Regions from separate parts of the Pseudochelatococcus sp. genome, predicted to be linked through region 1. Evidence: predicted binding sites of a transcription regulator. Region 1 holds the regulator's gene; the other holds the start of a gene.

Region 1 (4,396 bases):
ACGACGGTGCGCTTCCGGCCCGACGCCGACATCTTCGCCGAGGGCGTGCGGTTCGATCCGGCGCGCCTTTTCCGCATGGCGCGCTCGAAGGCGTTTCTGTTCGCGGGCGTCGAAATCCGCTGGCGCTGCGCGCCGGAGCTCGTCGCCGGCAACGGCAAGGTGCCGCCGGAGGCGACGTTCCGCTTTCCCGGCGGTCTCAGGGATTATCTCTCGCAGGAGATCGAGGGCCGCGCGCTCGTGGTCGACGGCATCTTCGCCGGGCGCGTCGACCGCGCCGGCGGCGACGGCAAGCCGGGCGGGCACGGCACGCTCGAATGGGCCATCGCCTGGTACGCCGAGGACGACGGCCACGTCGCATCCTACTGCAACACCATCCCCACGCCCGAGGGCGGCACGCACGAGCAGGGCCTGCGCACGGCGCTGCTGCGCGGGCTGCGCGACCACGCCGAGCGCGTCAACCAGAGCAAGCGCGCGGCGCAGATCACGGCCGAAGACGTCATGGTCTCCTGCGCCGCGATGCTGTCGGTGTTCATCCGCGAACCCGAATTTCAGGGCCAGACGAAGGACAGGCTCGCGACCGTCGAGGCCGGGCGCATCGTGGAGAGCGCGGTGCGCGACGCCTTCGACCACTGGCTCGCGGCGTCTCCCCAGCAGGCGTCGCGCCTTCTCGACTGGACGGTGGAACGGGCGGAGGAGCGCCTGCGCCGCCGCGCCGAGAAGGACATCGCCCGCAAGACGGCCACGCGCCGCCTGCGGCTGCCGGGCAAGCTCGCCGACTGCACGAAGGCGGGCGCGGCCGGCTCCGAGCTTTTTCTCGTCGAGGGTGATTCGGCCGGCGGCTCCGCCAAGCAGGCGCGCGACCGCGCGACGCAGGCGATCCTGCCGCTGCGCGGCAAGATCCTGAACGTGGCGTCCGCCGGGCGGGACAAGCTGGTGCAAAACCAGCAGATCGCCGATCTGATGCTGGCGCTCGGCTGCGGCACGGGGTCCGCCTATCGCAGCGCCGACCTGCGCTACGAGAAAGTCATCATCATGACGGACGCCGATGTCGACGGCGCGCATATCGCCTCGCTTCTCATCACCTTCTTCTGGCGGCAGACGCCGCGCCTCATCGACGAACGCCATCTCTACCTCGCCGTGCCGCCGCTGTTCCGGCTGAGCCACGGAGGCAAGACGGTCTACGCCCGCGACGAATCGCACCGGCAGGAACTGATGCGCACGACCTTCAGGGGCAGGAAGGTGGAAATCGGCCGCTTCAAGGGCCTTGGCGAGATGCTGCCCGCCCAGCTCAAGGAAACCACCATGGACCCGCGCAAGCGCACGTTGCTGCGCGTCGTCGTCGACGACGACGCGCGCCCGCAGACCGGCGACGCGGTGGAGCGGCTGATGGGCAACAAACCGGAGGCGCGCTTTTCCTTCATTCAGGAAAACGCCGCCTTCGCCACCGATCTCGATATCTGACCGCAGGAGCGCCGACGCATGAATCGGCCGAGATCCCCGTCCGGGCCGTAATCCTCGCCTGCAAGCCGGTTTTACAAGCCAAGTTTTAACGATCCGGGCGGATAGTGGCGCTTGCAGAACACATTAAGAACTTGTATAGTGTTCGTGTTTCGTTTCGTAAGCAGGCATGCATGAGGGGTCGCTGGGCGAAGCTCCGGGAAGGATTTGTGGACCATGTTGACGCGCAAGCAACACGATCTGCTTCGGTTTATTCATGAACGCATGCGGGAATCCGGCGTTCCCCCTTCGTTCGACGAGATGAAGGACGCGCTCGATCTGCGGTCCAAATCGGGCATTCACCGTCTGATCATCGCGCTTGAGGAACGTGGTTTCATTCGCCGCCTGCCCAACCGCGCGCGCGCGATCGAAGTGATTCGTCTTCCCGAGGCGCTGGCCGCGCCCGTGCCGCGGGGGCGCTTCAGCCCCAGCGTCGTCGAGGGCGGGCTGGGCCGGGACGGAGGGGCCGGCCGGGAGGCCGGATTCGGCCGGGACGGAGGGCTTGCGCGCGACCCTGCTTCCGGGCGCGCCGGCGGTCAGGCGTTCCGCGCGGGGGGCGAGCGTCCCGGTTTCGATTCGGGCGAGTCCGGCGCGGGCAACACGCGTCCTCTGTCCGCGCAGACATCGGTTCAGGTGCCGGTCATGGGCCGGATCGCGGCGGGCACCCCCATCAGCGCCATCCAGAGCAGCAGCCATACCCTCGCCTTGCCGCCGGAGCTGCTGTCGCCGGGCGAGCATTTCGCGCTCGAGGTGCGTGGCGATTCGATGATCGAGGCCGGCATTCTCGACGGCGACACGGTGATCCTGCGCCGGCAGGACATGGCGGAAACCGGCGACATCATCGTCGCGCTGATCGACGATGAGGAGGCCACCCTCAAGCGCCTGCGCAAGCGCGGCTCCTCGATCGCGCTGGAGGCCGCCAACCCCGCCTACGAAACGCGCGTGCTCGGCCCCGACCGTGTGCGCATTCAGGGCAAGCTCGTGAGCCTCGTGCGCCGCTACTGAACGCAAGTCGCGGGAGAACACGGCAATGGCCATGGCCTGCGCCACACCTCCGGGTGCGGCGGTGACACAGGCGGCTCCCCGGCTTTTGGCCGAGATGCCGTTATCGCGCGCTTCTGCGCCACGGGCGTTCTTCCGGGGCTTCCCGGCCGTCGCCTGTCCGCGCGCCGGGCGCGGCCGGATGCTCCCGCGTTCCCTCCACCGTCAGCCCGTCGCCCGCCACGGTGAGGGCGATGGCGCCGAAGCGGTCCAGGTCGTCGCGGTCGATCACATGAGGCGCGGCGCAATCCGGCGGCGCCTGGCGGGGCGTGATCAGGACGGCGGCGCGGCGGCAATCTTCCCTGAGCGCCCCTGCCTCGCGGGAGAAGGCCACGCTGCGGCCGTCAGCGAGACGGGCGACGCAGCCCAGCCTGTCGCAGGCAACGTTGTGCCGCAGCGCGGGGTCGTTCGCGCGGCGGCCGTCGCCGTCGGCGCGCAGCCATTGCTCGACGACGAAGGCCGAGGGACTGCCGAGAATGACGAATCGCCCGTCCGCGCCGCGCACCGCGGCGCCGCGCCCCTCCCGATCGACGCGGATATCGGGACGCGCCGGCGCGGCGGCGAGCGCGAGGCCGGCGGCGGCCGGCAGGACCGCGAGCCAGCGCAGCGGGGTGGACCACAGGCAGGCCCACAGCAGGGCCAGCACCAGCAACAACAGGATTCCCATGCCGAAGGCGGGCACGACGACCACCGCCCCCGGAAAATCCGTCATGATCCGCGCCCCCTCCAGCACGGGAACCGCAGCGAGGCCGGCCAGATGCCAGAAGGGACCGTCGAGGCCCAACGGATGAAACGCCACGGCGAGAAAGGAGAGCGGCATCACCGCGAGTTCCACGATCGGCAGGCCGAAGGCGTTGCCGAGAATGCCCCACGGATTGAAGGTCTGGAAGTGGTAGGTGCTGAACGGCCCGGTCGCGAGCATCGCCACGATGGTGGTGACGGCGCTCATCGCGATCACGCGGCGCATCCGGCCCGTGCGCTGCCGGTCCGGCGGTCGCAGCGCGCCCCCTTCGCGCAGCGGCAGGAGGCTGCGCGCGGGATCGCCGTTCTCCCAGCGCTCGAACAGCGCGATCAGCGCCGCCACGCCGGCGAAAGACATCTGGAAGCTCGGCCCGAGCATGGATTCGGGTTGCAACGTCAGGCACACGAAGGCTGCGAGCGCCAGATTGCGCATGGACAGGGCCGGCCGGTCGACGAGAATCGCTCCCATCACGATCAACGTCACGAACAGCGCGCGCTGGGTGTCGATTCCCGCGCCCGAGAACACGCAATAACCGCTGGCGCCGACGATGCCGGCGACGGCGGCGAACTTGCGCACCGGATAGCGGACCGCAAGGCCCGGCACGAACACGAGCAACTGGCGCACGATGACGAAGAGCGCGCCGGCGACGAGCGTCATGTGAAAACCGCCGATGGAAACCACGTGATAGATGCCGGCGGCGCGCAGCGCCTCGTTGGTCTCGTCCGCGATCATCCCGCGCTTGCCCGTCACCAGCGCCGCGACGAAGGCGGCCTCCTGCGCCCGCGGCCCTCCCGTACCGGCGTCGGGGAGCAGCGGTCCGCCGCCGCCGGCCGCCTCGAGGATACGCCGCGTCAACGCATTGCGCTCGACGTCGATCCGGGCGGAAAGGCGGGCGGCCCATCCGACGCGAATCGCGGCGGGTTCCACGTCGTCCGCGATGACGCGCACCGCGCCGTTCGCCGAGCCGACCGCGCCGATACCGCCGAAGAAGGCGTCACGCGCGAAATCGTAACCGCCCGGCCGCGCCGGCTGCGGCGGAGGCACGAGCCGCGCGACCGCCGCGATGCGCGTTCCCGCCGCGATGCCGGCCCCCTTGCGAAAGCTCACCCGCACCGT
Region 2 (4,396 bases), on a different contig from region 1:
GCGCCGCGTGCCGATCACGGCTTCCGCCGTCAGCCCATGAAAGCGCTTGCGCCATGGGGCGGCGTTGTGGGCGCGGGCGACGGCCTCCACCGCCATGAAACCGATGTTGTGGCGGTTGCGCGCATAACGGTCGCCGGGATTGCCCAGTCCGACAATGAGCTGCATCACGCCCTCCCGATCACGAACCGCGATGGCGCCGGCGCGCCGCTGTTTCCATAGTCCCGCGGCTTGCATGCGGCCCGATGTTCACGCCGGACGCAAGCCGCTTCAGGGCGGGCTTACGCTGAAAGCCCGCGCGGCGCTTGAGAGACGATCATGCGGCCCCGGTCGTCGACCGGGGCCGCGACGGTCTTACGCGCCGGCCGCTTCCGTCGTCTCGCCTTCAACGGCGACGGGCGGGACCACGGTCGCGATCGTCGCGTCGCGCTCGATCGCGCCAAGCTCGATGCCGGCCGGCAGCTTCAGCGTCTCGATATGCAGCGCGTCGCCGATTTCAAGCGCGCCCACGTCCACCTCCACATGGTCGGGGATGGCGTCCGCCGCCACGATCAGCGGCAGCTTGTGGTGAACGATGTTCAGCGTGCCGCCGTTCTTGACGCCGGGCGCGGTTTCCTCGTTGACGAAATGCAGCGGCACCTCGACCTCGATCTTCGCGCCGCGCGCCACGCGCAGGAAGTCGACATGGATCGGGAAATCCTTCACCTTGTCGAGCTGGTAGTCGCGCGGAATGACGGTGGTCTTGCGGCCTTCGACCTCGATCTCGAACAGCGTGGACAGGAAACCGCCGGCGTAGATGAGATGCTTGGTTTCGTTGAAGTCGAGCGAGATCGGCTGGGCGGGCGCGCCGAGGCCGTAGATGACGGCGGGAACCTGGCCGTTGCGGCGGATTGCACGGGCAGCCCCCTTGCCGACCCCTGCGCGCGCCGTGGCCTTGAGCGGCTTTGCCGTCGTAGTGGCAGCGGACATGATATTCATCCTCAAAAAGCGAAAAGCAAACGAATGCCGCAAATGCAAACGGCCGCGCAAACGCACGGCCCCAGAACTTCCGGCTCACGAAAGCGCCCGTGCCTCCAAGGGTGTCACGCGGGCGCAGGCGTCTTATAAAGATTTTTTCGCGGATTACAAACCCGAATCGCCGCTCAGTCGCGCGAAACCGCGCCGAGCTGCCGGATCATGAAGCGCGCGTCCGCGTCGTAGCTGCGCAGCGAGGCGGCGAGCCGCGCATCGTCGACGACGGCGAACGCCTGCCGTTCCCAGAACGGCACGGAGGCGTTCACCGCCACGAGCGACAGGTCGGCGAGGCCGATCGCGGCCGCATGATCCACGAGATGCGCGACCGCCCGCCCGCCCGCGCCGCTGCCGCGCGCCGCCGGCAGCAGGGCGAGATCGTGGATGTAGAACGTCGCCGGGAAAGTCGGCATGGCCACCACGAGGCTGTCGAGCCGGGGCGGCATCATCGGATGCCAGGGATGGCTGACGACGTAGCCGGCCATCTCCTCTTCCCGCTCCAGCACGAGGCAGCCGGCCGGATAAAGCCGCAGCCGCTCGGCGAACACCTCGATACGCTCGGGATAGCCGGGATGCACCCGCTCGCCGATGGCGTGCACGTCACCGAGATCGTCAGGCTCCATCGCGCGCCAGACGAACGGCGGGCCAGCCTCGCGCCCGGCTCCGCCCACATCCGATACGCTCCCGATCATCGTCATGTCGCCCCGCATGCCTCCTTCGTTTCTCCGCCGCCGCCGGCAAGACCGGCAAGGTTCTTCAGGCTTCGCCGCCGCGGCCGACGGCCCTGGCCGCCTTGACGAACTTGCGGTTCACCCGTTCCCGCTTCAGCCGCGACAGATGATCGATGAACAGGACGCCGTTCAGATGATCGATCTCGTGCTGCAAGCAGGTCGCGAGCAGGCCGTCGGCCTCGATTTCCCGCGTCTCGCCCTCAAGATCCATGTAGCGCAGGCGGATGCGCGCCGGGCGCTCCACCTCCTCATAATACTCCGGGATGGAGAGGCAGCCCTCCTGATGGACGCGGAACGCGTCGTCCGACGCCCACACGATTTCCGGGTTGATGACGGTGAGCGGGTCGCGCCCCTCCTCGCGGCTGCCGACATCCACCACGAGCACCCGCTTCGCCACGCCGACCTGGATGGCGGCGAGTCCGATGCCGGGCGCATCATACATGGTTTCGAACATATCCGCGACAAGCGTGCGGATCTCGTCGGTCACAGTCGCCACCGGCTCGGAAATCAGCCGCAGCCGCGGGTCGGGAAGTACAAGAATGGGAAGGATGGTCATCGTGTCTCTGCCTCAATGCAAGCGAGATAAGCGCTCTTGCGCCGAAGGTCAACATGTTCCTTATTCGTTCGGATTTTGCCGCGAATCGGCTATATCTGCGCCATGAATGCCTTGAATGACGCGCTGGTCCTGTTCGGTCATCCGCTGCCGCTGCCTTACGCCCTGGCGGGGGCGGGCGCGGCGGTTTTCGTGCTGCTCGGCATCATCGCGGCGCAACTCGCCGGGCTGTCGCGCGCGCGCCGGGCGGAGGCGGCGGCGGCGTTCGAGCGGGCGCGGGCGCTGGAGGAACGGCTCGCCGAGATGCGCGGCCTGCAAGCGCAGTTGACCGGGCGCATGCAGACGGTGGCGGAGGTCTTCGGCACGCGGCAGAACGATCTCGCCCGTTTCGTCTCCGAGCGGATCGAGGGGTTGCAGCATCGGATGGGGCAAAATCTCGACGCCTCCACCCGCCATACCGCCGCCCATCTCGCGACCCTCAACGAGCGGCTGGCGCTGATCGACGCCGCGCAGAAAAGCCTGACGGAACTGTCCGGCCACGTCGTCGGGCTGAAGGACGTGCTCGCCAACAAGCAGGCGCGCGGGGCCTTCGGGCAGGGGCGGATGGAGGCCATCATCCGCGACGGGCTGCCGGCGAACGGCTATCGCTTCCAGCCGACGCTTGCCAACGGCAAGCGGCCCGACTGCCTCATCGACCTGCCGGGCGATCTGCCGCTGGCGATAGACGCCAAGTTTCCGCTGGAGGGGATCACCGCCTTTCGCGAGGCGGCGGATACCGAGGCGCGGCGGCGCGCCGTCCAGCGCGTGCGCAACGATGTCGGCTACCACATCCGCGATGTGGGCGAAAAATATCTGGTGCCCGGCGAGACGCAGGACACGGCGCTGCTGTTCGTGCCCTCCGAGTCGGTCTACGCCGACCTGCACGAGCATTTCGACGATCTGGTGCAGCGTGCGCACCGCGCGCGGGTCATCTTCGTCTCGCCCTCCCTGCTGACCATGGCGATCCAGCTCGTGCAGTCGCTGGTGCGCGACACGCGCATGCGCGCGGAGGCGCGGACGATCCAGACGGAAGTCGGCCGCCTGCTCGACGATGTCGGCCGCCTGCGCGAGCGGGTCGAGAAGCTCGATCTGCATTTCCGGCAGGCGCAGGAGGATGTCGGCCAGATCCGCCTTTCCGCCGACAAGGTGACGCGGCGCGGGGCGGCGGTCGCTGCGCTGGAGTTCGAGGAGCATCCCGCTCCTCACGCCCCCGAATAGGGCGAGAAGCGCCGGCGCGTCTCGTCCACGGTCAGCGCGCGGCCGATGGGCGGAAAGGCGCGCTGCGGGCAGGCGGGGCGCTCGCACACCTTGCAGCCGACGCCGATCGGCGTGGCGGCGGCCGGATTGTTGAGATCGAGCCCGTCGGAATAGACGAGCCGGCCCGCATGGCGCAGGTCGCAGCCGAGCGCCACCGCGAAGGTCTTGCTGGGCGCGCGATAACCGCCGTGGTCGCGCGACACCGTGCGCGCCACCCACAGATAGGCGCGCCCGTCCGGCATCCGCGCGAGCTGCGTCAGCACGCGCCCCGGATGCGCGAAGGCTTCATAGACGTTCCACAGCGGGCAGGTGCCGCCGATGCGCGAGAAGTGGAAATCCGTCGCCGACTGGCGCTTCGAGATGTTGCCGGCCCTATCCACGCGAATGAAGAAAAACGGCACGCCGCGCGCCTCCGGCCGCTGCAAGGTGCTCAGACGATGGCAGATGGTCTCGAAGCCGACGCCGAAATTGTGGCTCAGCAGGTCGATGTCGTAGCGCCGGTCCTCCGCCGCCCGCAGGAAGGAGCCGTAGGGCAGGATGAGCGCGCCGGCGAAATAATTGGCGAGGCCGATGCGCGCGAGCTTGCGCGCCTCCGGGCTGGTGAAACGCCCTTTCGCGATGAGCGCCCCGATGGCGTCGTCGTGCTCCAGCAGCGCGAGCTGCGTCGCGATCTGGAATGCCTGCTGGCCGGCGCGCAGCCGCGAGGAAAGGCGCAACACGCGCGTGTGCGGATCGTAGCTGCGCTGCACATCCCGCTCCGGCCCCTCGCCGGCGACGATGATCTCGACACGGACGCCGTGGCGGCGGG

The links. The regulator LexA, encoded in region 1, represses DNA repair genes until DNA is damaged. The targets are predictions, from matches to a motif close to TGTTCNNNNTGTGTTCNG.
Region 2: ACOYJQ_RS00515 (DNA recombination protein RmuC) is a predicted target of LexA. The motif match lies at 2,350-2,367, and genes of this name have one in related genera.

Annotation. Positions count from the first base shown of each region.
Region 1 covers NZ_JBMNUS010000010.1:35,049-39,444, reverse strand. The annotation lists gene parE (DNA topoisomerase IV subunit B) at 1-1,461, shown strand, start outside; gene lexA (transcriptional repressor LexA) at 1,675-2,502, shown strand; gene ACOYJQ_RS14750 (ComEC/Rec2 family competence protein) at 2,603-4,396, opposite strand, start outside.
Region 2 covers NZ_JBMNUS010000001.1:110,415-114,810, forward strand. The annotation lists gene pth (aminoacyl-tRNA hydrolase) at 1-165, opposite strand, end outside; gene ACOYJQ_RS00500 (50S ribosomal protein L25/general stress protein Ctc) at 352-966, opposite strand; gene ACOYJQ_RS00505 (GNAT family N-acetyltransferase) at 1,140-1,706, opposite strand; gene def (peptide deformylase) at 1,765-2,295, opposite strand; gene ACOYJQ_RS00515 (DNA recombination protein RmuC) at 2,398-3,549, shown strand; gene ACOYJQ_RS00520 (short-chain fatty acyl-CoA regulator family protein) at 3,534-4,396, opposite strand, start outside.